One region of the Ammoniphilus sp. CFH 90114 genome, then DNA from elsewhere that is predicted to be linked to it. Evidence: riboswitches for the same ligand, from Rfam matches in the RefSeq annotation. Region 1 holds a riboswitch; each other region holds the start of a gene.
The links. A riboswitch is a leader RNA that binds a small molecule or an ion and turns the genes downstream of it on or off. The one in region 1 is predicted to bind cyclic di-AMP.
Positions count from the first base shown of each region.

Region 2: another riboswitch for cyclic di-AMP. It lies ahead of EIZ39_RS11135 (C40 family peptidase); the one in region 1 lies ahead of EIZ39_RS09070 (hypothetical protein).
Region 3: another riboswitch for cyclic di-AMP. It lies ahead of EIZ39_RS13255 (potassium channel family protein); the one in region 1 lies ahead of EIZ39_RS09070 (hypothetical protein).

Region 1 is NZ_SDLI01000003.1:289,367-293,637, reverse strand. Features, by position in the region: gene kdpA (potassium-transporting ATPase subunit KdpA) at 1-1,576, opposite strand, end outside; gene EIZ39_RS27710 (potassium-transporting ATPase subunit F) at 1,610-1,687, opposite strand; gene EIZ39_RS09070 (hypothetical protein) at 1,687-2,025, opposite strand; cyclic di-AMP (ydaO/yuaA leader) riboswitch at 2,210-2,352, opposite strand; cyclic di-AMP (ydaO/yuaA leader) riboswitch at 2,715-2,856, shown strand; gene EIZ39_RS09065 (Na-translocating system protein MpsC family protein) at 2,990-3,388, shown strand; gene EIZ39_RS09060 (hypothetical protein) at 3,402-3,605, shown strand.
Region 2 is NZ_SDLI01000004.1:198,832-203,102, reverse strand. Features, by position in the region: gene EIZ39_RS11145 (response regulator) at 1-615, shown strand, start outside; partial or broken gene EIZ39_RS11140 (GyrI-like domain-containing protein) at 733-939, opposite strand; gene EIZ39_RS11135 (C40 family peptidase) at 1,352-1,897, opposite strand; cyclic di-AMP (ydaO/yuaA leader) riboswitch at 1,904-2,077, opposite strand; gene EIZ39_RS11130 (hydrogenase maturation nickel metallochaperone HypA/HybF) at 2,261-2,503, shown strand; gene hypB (hydrogenase nickel incorporation protein HypB) at 2,510-3,211, shown strand; gene hypF (carbamoyltransferase HypF) at 3,124-4,271, shown strand, end outside.
Region 3 is NZ_SDLI01000005.1:195,582-199,852, forward strand. Features, by position in the region: partial or broken gene EIZ39_RS13250 (catalase) at 1-1,685, shown strand, start outside; cyclic di-AMP (ydaO/yuaA leader) riboswitch at 1,978-2,159, shown strand; gene EIZ39_RS13255 (potassium channel family protein) at 2,287-2,946, shown strand; gene EIZ39_RS13260 (TrkH family potassium uptake protein) at 2,979-4,271, shown strand, end outside.

The DNA of each region.
Region 1 (4,271 bases):
TTCCAATGAATACCCCAGCAAATAATGGAGTGTCGGTACGGAAGGTACCTACAGTTTCAGGAACACTCTTCTTTGCAGCTAACGAACCCGCCACCGCTAACATCGTCACGAAGGAGAAGTAACGGCCCAAGAACATCACGATTCCCGTTGAAATATTCCAGAATGGGGTATTGTCTCCTAAGCCTTCAAAGCCAGAACCATTATTCGCTGCGGATGACGTATACTCATACATCGCTTGCGTAATTCCATGGAAGCCTGGGTTTGAAATCGTATCCGGATGAAGCATGACCGCAATCGCTGTAGGAACTAGAATTAAAATCGGATGTACCAACAAGGTTAAGGCAATCAGCTTCATTTCCTTTCCTTCAATTTTCTTACCTAAGAACTCGGGTGTGCGACCCACCATTAACCCAGATAAGAAAACCGCAATCATCGCATACATCAATACGTTTAAGAACCCAGCCCCGACCCCTCCAAAGATGGTGTTTAACATCATATTGGAGATCGTGATCATTCCACCGATTGGTGTTAAGGTATCATGCATCGTGTTAACTGCTCCTGTTTCGGAAGCGGTAGTAACGACAGAGTATAAGGCAGATTGAGCAACCCCAAAACGCACTTCTTTTCCTTCCATGCTTCCTTGCTCATGTTGGATTCCCAATGAATTTAAAGCTGGGTTACCCGCGTACTCAGAAGATAACGAAACACCCGCCATTATTAAAAACATCATGAACATCGAAACGAATAATACGCGGCCTTGCTTCGCATTTCCTACCATATGGCCATAAGCAAATGGTGTAGCTGTTCCTAATAACAACATGAGTAAGATTTGAATCAAATTACTAATCGCATTCGGATTTTCGAATGGATGGGCGGAGTTGACTCCGAAGAATCCTCCTCCGTTGTTTCCTAATTCCTTAATGGAAAGGAAGGAAGCAACCGGTCCTCTTCCGATTTGTTGTTCTTCACCGGTGATTGTCGTTGCCGTAACGGTTGGATCTAACGTTTGTGGCACCCCAAGCAATACAAAGAAAATAGCCGTTACAAAAGCGATGGGGAGCAACACTCGGAAAATGGATCGAATTAAGTCCACATAAAAGTTACCTAAAGGTTTTCCAGCTAATCCACGGATAAAAGCGATAATAACCGCTAACGCAGTACCTGGTGCTGTAAACATGAGGAATACAATCCCCATCATCTGAGCTAAATACGATAAGCTGCTTTCTCCACTATAATGCTGTAAGTTTGTATTGGTCATAAAGCTGATTGCTGTATTCAGAGATAAGGTCGGCTCCATCGCCGTAATCGCACTTGGATTCAGTGGTAGTACGCCTTGAATTCGGAAAAACGTGTAGGTAATCAAAATCATTAAGGTATTCGAATAAATAATAGCCAGCGCGTACTCTTTCCAGCTTTGATTTTGTTTTCGTACACCGCCTAATTTTAAAATCCAGTTATCAAATCCGAAGATGCGATCCACACCTGTCGGCTTGTAATCAAATGCTTTAGTTAAATATAGACCCATAGGTCTAGCAAGTAATAATACTAGAAGCAAGGTAATCCCAACAGAAATCAATGGCGTTGTCAACGTAATCCCTCCAAATGGTAGTTAAAATTTCTCAGGGTTCACTAATACGTATCCTAGATAGATAAAGGTGGCTGCTGTTACCAAACCCAAAACGATCATCATGATCTATCGCTTCCTTTCTCAATTACCTGCTCAGAAAATTTCGCTAGTCCCACCATCGTAGAAGCTAGACCCACAATGATTAACACCATAAAAACGTCCATCATCTTCAACACCTCCTTGTTCTCCGTCACCAAGAAGCCCTGTGAGCTACGTCCTCTTACTCCCTTGTGAACGGCCTGAATCGGTTCAAACCACTCACCCTGGAGCAAAAAAAATAGACCAATGCTTACCTCAACCCCACGAAACGAAATCAAATTCGTACGCAACACCAAATAGGCGTAAAGCGTTCTGTTACTAGCTTGATTTCGTTCCACATGTGGAGAAAAAGTACTCATTGGTCTACCTAACGCCCAGCCGACACGTAGTGCCCTCTTTGCGATCTGTCTCCCTGTTCCTTTTTAAACAGTGGTATTTAATTTTAAGCAAAACAAAAAGACCTGCGTTTATTCATCTTAAAGAAACCTTTTGTCACCCAGATCCCTAGATAACAAAAAAGCCCCCTCAAAATAGGCGGTCATTGACCTCCCTCGCTTTAGCCGACGAAGTTAGCTGACGGGTAGGATGGCGAAGAAGCTTTCTCATCCCTTCTACCGAAGTAGAATTAACCCCACTTAATTGGGTCCTCCGTTCCCAGGTGCCCTGGGATTTGGCCGATCTGCAATTGTTTGCTTGATGTGACTTATTATAATCTCATTTGTCGATCGTTGTGAAGCTTTGAATTGCTTCAATTTCAGCCATTTTTTTGCATTTACCCGAGATTACAATATTGTTTTCTACGTATTTATAACTGTCTTTATCTTTTTCTCCCATTTTCATGGTTTTAGTTAAGTTTTTTATAAATGATTTGAATTTCTAAAGTGTAAGATTTCTATTTATCCTAATAAACAGAGATAGAGCTAGAAAAAATAAGTAAACCATAAATGTTAGCGCAATCAAGATTACTTTTTCAGCTTTTTCTTGTGATTTTCACTCTTTACAAATTTTGTGAACAGCATGTATGATCATCCCATATCAAATGTTATAAACATGCTAATCGCTTAATCTCCTTAAGGAGAGCGGGGGAACCATCGTGATGGCTGCCATCACAGGGGTGAATCTCTTTTGAGTAGGGCTACTCTCATGCCCGAATCCGTCAGCTAACCTCGTCAGCGTTAGAGAGAGGCATCTTTTTTCGCGTGCTTTTCATCACGTTTATTTTGTGGTGAATTCAAAAGCCACAAGAGGAGACCTCTTCTTGTGGCTTTTTTGCGTCCAAAATGCATGTGCTCTCCCCTTTAACCATAATCTAGGAGGATACCCATGGCTTCAACAAAAAAGAAATTAGAAGCAGAGTTAAGCGAAGCATTTATTAAATTCCAAAGAGAATTAATTGGACGTGGTCCACAGGAGGCAAAGACCTACATTGTAGAGGATATGGTTATTCTTCGCTTTAAAGGGGTTCTTACCGTGGAAGAAAAGCACTTGGTTAAAAATGATCAAGGTCGAAGATTAATTAAAAAAATGAGACAAACCCTACGTGAGATGTATAGTCAAGATTTTGAAGCCATTGTTCAACGATACACCGGATGTAAAGTACTAAGTAGTCATAGCGATATCAGCACTAAGACAGAAGAACGTATTGAAGTCTTCGTGATGGATCGAGATGTCGAAAAAATGCTAGACAAAGAATGCACAGGAAAAAAATTATCAGCCAATTAAAAGGGGATCTATCATGATAGAAGAAATTCGTAGACAATTATTTGCTAATCAGAATATGATTGTTGAGGTTATGACCAAGCACCAGACACGCATCCAAGGTAAATTGACTTGGTTAAGTCCAGACAGATCGATGGCAGAGATTACCCTCCATGACGGTCAAATTAAAACCATTACTGACATTGATATCAAAAATGTCGTTGCTTTAGAGAAAGCTTAGCCAATTACAACGGAGAATTATCGAATCTGAGCTATTATAAAAAGATGACTGAAAATCATTCATGTTTATGAGGGTGCCAAACCATAAATGTTTGGCACTCTTTGTTCCCTAGTTCTAAGAGGTCCTATACTAGACATAGCTAATGAAACAAAGTCCACCATGATAAAAACACGAGCAGCAACAATCGTTGGTATTTAATGACTTGATCAAACACCAACACAGATAAACACAGGTATAAGCAAGAACTGCATAAAAATTGTTTTTAACGCAATCGCAGCGTAATGAATAAGTCTTTTGCTCTTCCTGGATGGATAAATAGAAATGCTGTTCCTATCATTAAGATGTAAGAAATAAAGTTTAATGCCATTAGGATAATGAATAAAGTTATTGTTTTGGACAAGATAATAGCTGTTCGGCTAATGGTAAAATAAATAGATTAATTACTGCCTCTGTTTGGTATTCCTGAACAGTAATAAAGGCCGTCAACACTCCAAAAGTAAGTGGAAAAATAAATAAATGGTTAATTTGCATACACAGTCCAATGATATCGTCCCAGTGAACCATTGAACCTGTTCCGTTAGTTTTAATGAATTAAGCCACAAAAATAGCGATAATAACAAAATAACAAACAACAAGATTTTTGAACGTTTCCCCTTCATGATATCC
Region 2 (4,271 bases), on a different contig from region 1:
CAAATGGGGGTGGAATTCTACATTCACAAGCCGATTAATAAGATTGAGGTTTTAAACGTAATGAATAAAGTGAAAGAATATGTACACCTCCAACGTTCATTATGGACAATTAAAAATTCGCTGAATGGATTAGATCATTTCCAGCCTAAGCGCATCGTCAGTGCCAAGACTCATTCAATACGTGAAGTCGTGGTTTCCTTATTAAGCGACTTGGGAATCGTAGGGGAGAGCGGCAGTGAGGAGATCATTAGCATAATGGAGTACCTCGTGCAAACGAAGTGTTCAAACTTTCCTCCTTTAAAAGAATTATACGAATCGCTAGCAACCAGATCCAAAGCCGAACCCTCAGAGGTCATTCGGGAAGGCAAGGCCATCGAGCAGCGACTTCGCCGGGTGGTTTTGGCTTCTTTGAATCATCTTGCATCGCTCGGGTTGACTGACTATGCTCACCCAAAATTTGAACATTACGCTGTCCGTTACTTTGATTTTCACGATGTCAGACTCGAAATGATGAAAATTGAAAAATCAGAAGAACGAGGGAAAAGCAAGGTCAACATTAAGAAGTTCTTGCATGTTTTGTATCTAGATACGTTAGATAAGTTAGTGGAACAATAGACCGACCGTTGAACGTCAATCGAATAACAGTAGAATATTCTAGGATGGTCCCTAGGTGTCGGTTTTACCGACCTTTAGGGACACCCTCAAATTTTTTTATTTTTTAACAATGGGAATTCATATCTCACACTGATAATCCTCTGCGGTAGTATCTCCTGCTGGATACACCTCAAGTTCGGGTCTGCCGCTATGTTGGTAGCCTGTAGAAGGGAACCATTCTTGAAAGATATTTGACCAGACTTGTTGTATAGCCCCTGGCATGGGTCCGATGGAGGTAAATACAGCCCAGGTAGCAGCCGGGATCGTCCTAAGCGTAAATTCCTCTTCATCAGCCACTCCACACTCGTCATCTCCTTTAATCATTATCCTATCATGGACGAACCATGTATTCCGGTTATTCTGTGCGATCATAAGACCGGTATTACTGACTATACTCTATCAAAAGAGGGTAGATGTGAATATAGAAAGATACATGGTGGTTAGTTAGGGGTTGAGATAAGCGGAGGAATTCCGCTTATTTCTAGAAAAGGCACGAAATTAGGCTAAATAGAGGAAATATTTCCTGTTATTTGCAAGTATCATACTTATTTTGTGGCATCCAGCGAGCTTAGCGGAAAAATTTCCGCTTATCTAGGGCATTTTTAGCAATCTTTGGCTAATAACGGAAGTTTCTCCGCTAATTCCACGTAAGAAAGCCCGCACAACAAGATCGTGTGCAGGCTCTAATAGCTCTTTTCTATTGAGTGGCGCTTCCACCAAAGATAAAGCGATGCTCCCAATGCCTTCCGGAGATACTATCAATTCTCACTCCACCTGATTGGTTTGAATAGGTGTGTAAGATCTTACCGTTGCCTAGATAGATAGCAACATGAGTAATTCTTTGATTAAACTTGTTTAAACCGGCATAGGAAGAAGCATTGACTCCTCTATAAGACATAAAGAACATGAGGTCTCCTGGCTTTAGATTTTGCCACTTGGTAGATGTTTTACCTAAATTCCTTACATGTTCAGCTTGGGTTCTTGAATTACTAGGAATTCGAATCCCCACATCTAAGTAGGCGCGTCGGGTGAAGTCGGAGCAATCGAAGGTTCTCTTGCTTGTGCGGTCAGAACCAAACTCATAAGGTGTACCTATATATTTCATTCCTGCTTGTATAATCTTTTGCCCCGTTGTGGCTTGAGTTTGGAAGGTTTGTGCGCTAGCTTGTCCAGCGAAAGACAATACGATGCTAGAGCTTGTGATCGTCATCGCCGCCACTAGTAAAGCAAGTGGTCTCTTCATTACATATGCCTCCTTTTTGTTTGCCTACGAGGTTAGTTGTCGGGTTCGGATTGAAGGATGACAACCCTACGCAATGCGATGCTGCGATTAACCCCAAAATCAAGCGAGTAACGCCCGATTTAGAAAAGATATCCCCCGCACTTCATTAAAAAAATGGTGAAGTTTCGGCTATAAAAAGGGTAGCATACTGTCTATGGTATGTTAATGTAAGGATATTGGGTATGTTGTTTTTATTAACCATTCTCATTGTTCAGCTATTAAATAAGGGCTTGATCACCAATCTTCTAGGTGTGAAAGCTCTTTTATTGATTTTTTATGTTTAGGATTGTCGTATAGTTTCCTTTGTCGGGAATATACATAACTATGCATGAATTCAGTTTAGCGAGTGGCATTGTAACCATTGTCGAGGAGATGGCACTAAAAGAGGGTTGGAATAGAATTGAAAATGTAAAATTGGTTGTGGGCTCTAGTCGGATGGTTCATGTGGAGTCTTTACAGTTCGCTTTTAGTCTTTTGATAAAGGAATCCATGTTGAATGGTGCGTCTCTAGAAATAGAAGAAAGGATAGGATATGACTTCTATATTGACTATATGGAAGGAGAATAGCAGGAGATGAAAAAGGTCGCCATCCAAAGGGATGTCTTATGGGATAACAAACTCAAGGCAGACGAAAATCGAGAGAAATTTAATCAATATTCTATCTTAACCATCAACCTAATGAGTTCACCTGGTTCTGGGAAAACGACATTTCTTGAGAGAACGATAGAAAGTCTTCAAGATAAGTTGAGAATAGGTGTAATAGAAGGAGACGTAGCGACTTCGCTTGATGCGGAAAGAATTGCATCCCTTGGGACGAAGGTTATTCAGATTAATACCCATGGTGCATGTCACCTCAATTCCAACATGATTGGTTCTGTTTTACCTCACTTTCAACTTCAGGAGCTAGACTGTCTCCTCATTGAAAATGTAGGAAATTTAGTCTGCCCAGCCGAGTTTGATCTAGGAGAACATCTTCGTATTACGATTTTGAGTACAACAGAAGGGACAGATAAAGTCCTGAAGTATCCTACCGTATTTCAGTGTGCGGATGTGGTGATTCTCAATAAAATAGATCTTCTTCCCTATGTTCCTTTTCATCTTGAGTCCTTCTGCCAAACCCTAAGAGAAATGAATCCTAAAGTACAACTTTTTCTCGTATCGGCATTGAGGGGGGAGGGAATGGATACATGGATCAATTGGCTCGTGGATCGACAAGTACAGTTCATGAAAAAGAACGAAGAAGAGTGGAGGTCAGCGGAATCGTACAAGGAGTAGGTTTCCGTCCCTTTGTTTTTCGATTGGCCCATGCTTATCATTTGAAAGGATACGTGCGAAATGATACCGGAGCGGTCACAATAGAAGTAGAGGGCTGGACACATCAGCTTGATCAATTTATGCAATCCTTGCAATACGAAACAAAAGAGCCAGCTCGTATTGATACCTTAAGTCATGTGACTTTAGCTCCTGTCGGATATCAGCAGTTTAGTATTTGTGAAAGCAAGCAAGGTGGGTTAGCGTTCCCTCCATTTCCAGCCGATCTAGCGGTTTGCCAGTCTTGCTTATCGGAGATTCTGAATCCCCAGCATCGATTATTCCACTATCCCTTTACCAGCTGCACTCATTGTGGTCCCCGATATTCTATCATTCATCATCTTCCCTATGATCGAAAAGATACAACGATGCATGCATTTAAGCTCTGTCCTTCCTGTGAACGGGACTATACAGATCCTAATGAACGACGCTTTCATGCTCAAACTTTATGCTGCCCGGATTGTGGTCCCCTTGTACAAGTGAGGATCTATGAGCATACACCCATAGAAGGAGACTGGATAAGGATTGCTCAACAATCTCTCTTACGTGGAGAGATTATGGCTGTAAAAGGCATAGGTGGCTTTCACCTCCTTTGCGATGCGACACAACCTGAGGCTATCAAAAAATTGAGGGTACGAAAACATCGAGTTCGCAAGCCTTTTGCCCTTATGGTGAGGAATCTTGCAACCTTAGAGAAGTATTTTGTGATTAACATGACGGAGCGAAATCTCCTGCAAGACCGAAGGGCTTCTATTGTTCTGCTCAGACCCAAACCTTTGTTGAGAAAGTACCTTGATGTTTCGATTCTAGCTGATGGCTATGCTCGTATAGGAGTAATGCTTCCTTATACGCCATTACATACCTTATTGTTTTCAACTTCTTTATCTTTTCTTATTGCGACCAGTGGCAATTTGCATGGGCAAACCATTGTAAGAACCAATAAAGAAGCATTTCATCACCTACGAGGGATGGCTGATCTCTTTGTAGTCCATTCTAGAGAAATCAAAATTCGAGTGGAGGATTC
Region 3 (4,271 bases), on a different contig from region 1:
AGGGTCCATGGATACGGCACGGGATATACGCGGTTTTGCTGTCAAATTTTATACACAAGAAGGAAACTACGACTTATTAGGACTTCAGTTTCCTGTATTTGTTATTCATGATGCTTTTAAGTTTGTAGATTCGCAGCATGCTTTAAAACCGGAGCCGCATAACGATATGCCGACAGCCTCGGCCGCACATGATAACTTTTGGGATTTTGTCGCTAATAATCAAGAATCCGCTCATTTTGTCATGTGGGCGATGTCGGACCGAGGTGTTCCACGAAGCTGGCGGATGATGGAAGGGTTTGGTGTCAATATCTTTCGTTTTGTCAATGAACAGGGGAAAAGTACCTTCGTGAGATTTCATTGGAAACCCATCCTCGGTGTCCATTCGTTGCTTAATGAGGAAGCGTTGATGATAGGGGGACTCGACCCTGATTATCATCGACGAGATCTAAGGGAAGCCATTGAGCGTGGTGCTTATCCTGTCTTTGAACTTGGTGTACAAATGATTGCGGAAGAAGATGAACAAAAATTTGACTTTGACGTGATTGATCCAACCAAACTCTGGCCAGAGGAGCTCGTCCCCGTTGAGATCATCGGGAAGATGACACTGAATCGAAATGTAGATAATTTCTTTGCTGAAACAGAGCAGGTCGCTTTTGACGTTACCAATCTGGTTCCGGGGATTAACTTTAGTAATGATCCCATTTTACAGGGGAGGACATTCACCTATAAAATCACCCAAATGCACAGGTTAGGAGGATCGAATTACCCGGATTTGCCAATTAACCGATCCCTTTGTCCTTTCCATAATAACCAGCGAGACGGATTTAGCCGACACCGGATTGATGTCGATCAAGTTAATTATTATAGAAACTCCATAGCGAATAATACACCAGGACCGACCCCTCCAGAGGAAGGTGGGTTTGTCCATTATCCAGAGCATGTAGAAGGTCCTAAGATTAAGGCCAGCAGTGAATCTTTCAAAGATTTCTTCACTCATGCAAGGTTATTTTGGAATAGTATGTCTCTCGTTGAAAAGCAGCACATTATAGAAGCCTTTAGTTTCGAACTGGCAAAAGTTGAGAGCGAATCCGTTCGTCAGCAGGTTGTTGATATGTTTGTTCATGTTGATAAGGAAATGGCGACAAGGATTGCTAATCATGTTGGAGTTAAGCCTCCAACCGGCCAGCATGTATCGGATACAGCTTCATCCCCTGCATTAAGTCAAGCGAATACAGTTCATTATCCTCATTCATTAAGGGTTGGGGTTTTAATTGGACATGGATTTCATGGTAAAGAGGTCAAGAGTGTTATTGACATGCTTGTTCAAAATGGAGTTTTTGTAGATATGGTTAGTGACAAGCTTGGAACGGTCATTGGAGAGGATGGTACGAAATTTAAGGTCAATAAGATCTTTCTTTCCACCCATCACGTACTTCATGACTCGCTATATGTCGTAGGTGGACGTTCAGACAATCAAAAGGAATTGGATAGAAATATCGTGGAATTTATTCAGGGAGCCTATAAACACTATAAACCGATCAGAATAGCAACAACGGCACTGAGTTATATCCAGGCATCAAAAAAGAATAATTTAGCGGGTGTCGTTTTTGCCGCCAAAAATCCCAACTTCTGTAGTGAACTTCTAAACTGCTATCACTCAGCGGCGTTTTTGGAATCGTAAATAAATAATTCTAAAATCTGTAAGGAAGTTGATAATGTTCGTTCTTTATAGTCTAATAGCCATTACAGGAATGGCTATATTCATCTGCATTCTCATATTCTCTACCTACAAAATATTACGAAACAAAAAGAGCTTCCACTCTTGGCTAACTTTGGTCATGGTGGTTTTCTTTTTAGGGGTGGCTCTTTGGCAAAGTTTAAAATTCTTTAATGTAAGATTTTAATTCAATAACTTAGTTGAGCTTAATAAAATGTTTGCAAAAAATGTAGGCAAGAAGTAAGATATCTTGCATAAGTAAAATCAAATCGCTGAGTTCCGAATTGGAAGCGGGGGACCCAAGTTTGGTTTGTGTTCTTGTTCTGTTGAAGAGAACACAAATTAGGGGGTGAATCTTGTGTGGACTATATTCTTCACAGGTAGGGCGACTCTCACGCCCGAATCCGACAGCTAACCTCGTAAGCGTATAAAGAGAGGTGGATAATCGTGCCGATGCATGGTGTTTTTGACGATGCGTGAAGAAGCCACGAAGAGATACTCTCTTTGTGGTTTTTTGTCTTTACTGGAAATGATAATTAAATAATGTAAACTTGAAAGGAAGCCATAGCATGCCAGCAAAAACATTTGCAGTGATCGGTATGGGACGTTTTGGTTCGAGTGTAGCTAAAACTCTCTATGAAATGGGTTATGAAGTGATGGCAATTGATTCATGTGAAGAACGAATACAAGAATATATTCAATATGTCACATATGCAGTCCAAGCAGATGCAACAGATGAGCAAGCCCTTAAGGAGCTTGGGATTCGGAACTTTGATGTCGTCGTCGTAGCGATCGGAGATGATATTCAAGCGAGTATTCTCACCACACTTATTCTGAAAGAATTAGGAGTAAAGCAAATTACAGTAAAGGCACAAAATGAGCGTCATGGAAAGGTTCTATATAAGCTTGGCGCCGATCGGGTCGTATTTCCTGAAAGAGATATGGGCAGCCGAATAGCGAATAATTTGGTTTCACCTAATGTATTGGATTTTATTGAGTTAGCTGAAGATTATAGTGTAGTTGAAGTCGTTGCAGGAGAAAGGCTCGTCGGGAAATCTCTTATCGAATTGAATATTCGTGCTAGGTTTGGGGTGAACGTGATGGCCATTAAGAGCGGAGCCCATATTAATATTGCACCCCAAGCTGATGATACGATTCAGAAAGATGATATCCTTGTTGTTATAGGAGAGAACCGAGATCTAAGGCGCTTTGAGCAACATATTATATAAATTCTACCAAAACAATATAGAGGTATTGCGCTATGATTTCATTAAAAAAATTCAATCTTATTGAGCTTCATCCTGCTCGATTGCTTATACTTGGATTTGGCTTTCTGATTGTTGTAGGAACCTTACTTCTAATGCTTCCGATTTCTACACGACCAGGACATCAATTGGGATTTATTGATGCGTTATTTGAAGCAACCTCTGCTGTTTGTGTGACCGGATTAGTCGTTGTTGATACAGGAACGACCTTCACGCTGTTCGGACAAATTGTACTGTTGGCGTTAATTCAAATTGGCGGTTGGGGCTTTATGACGGCTGGGGTCTTTATGTTTATCATCCTGGGAAAGAAGATTGGTTTAAAAGAAAGGTTGGTACTGCAAAGTACTTTAAATCAGTTTTCTATTCAAGGAGTAGTCAAGCTGGTGATATTAATTATTTCCTTAACCGTCTTCATGGAATCCGTTGGTGCTCTTCTGCTAGCCCTTCGTTGGTCGTATGAGATGCCTTGGAGTACCGCCTTGTACTATGGGATCTTTCATTCTATTTCTGCATTCAATAACGCTGGATTCGGTCTGGAGCCTGACAGTTTAAGCAAGTGGGTTGGAGACCCTACCATTAATCTTGTTATCACTTTCTTATTTATGGCTGGTGGGATTGGATTTACTGTTATTTTGGACTTGTGGAACAAGAAATCCTTACGGAAACTATCCTTGCACTCAAAAATTGCTTTACTTGTTTCCTTAATTCTCAATATCATTGCAACTCTAATTATATTTGCAACAGAGTTCAGTAATCCAGACACGATTGGTAATTTTCCTCTCGCGGATAAGTGGTGGGCTTCGTATTTTCAAGGGGTGGTTACCCGTACGGCAGGATTCAACACGATTGATATAGGGCAGATGATGGTCCCATCCTTGGTCTTTATGATGTTTATGATGTTTATCGGGGCCTCGTCTGCTTCCACAGGTGGGGGGATAAAAGTAACAACATTCGCTCTCATGCTCTTAGCCCTATGGTCAGTTCTAACAGCGAAAGATAACGTCAGCATCTTTAAGCGAAGGATTCCTTGGGAGCTGGTGAATAAAGCCTTCTCGATTGCCGTTACCGCGATTATGTTTATCAGTGTTATTTTCTTTATCCTTACGTATACGGAACAAGCGGACCTTGTACTCATTTTATTTGAGACGATTTCAGCTTTCGGTACCGTCGGATTATCAGCAGGGTTGACAGCAGACCTATCTCCAATGGGCAGAGTACTGATCACCATTCTCATGTTTATTGGGAGAATTGGTCCATTAACGATGGCATTTGCACTGATGAAATTCAGT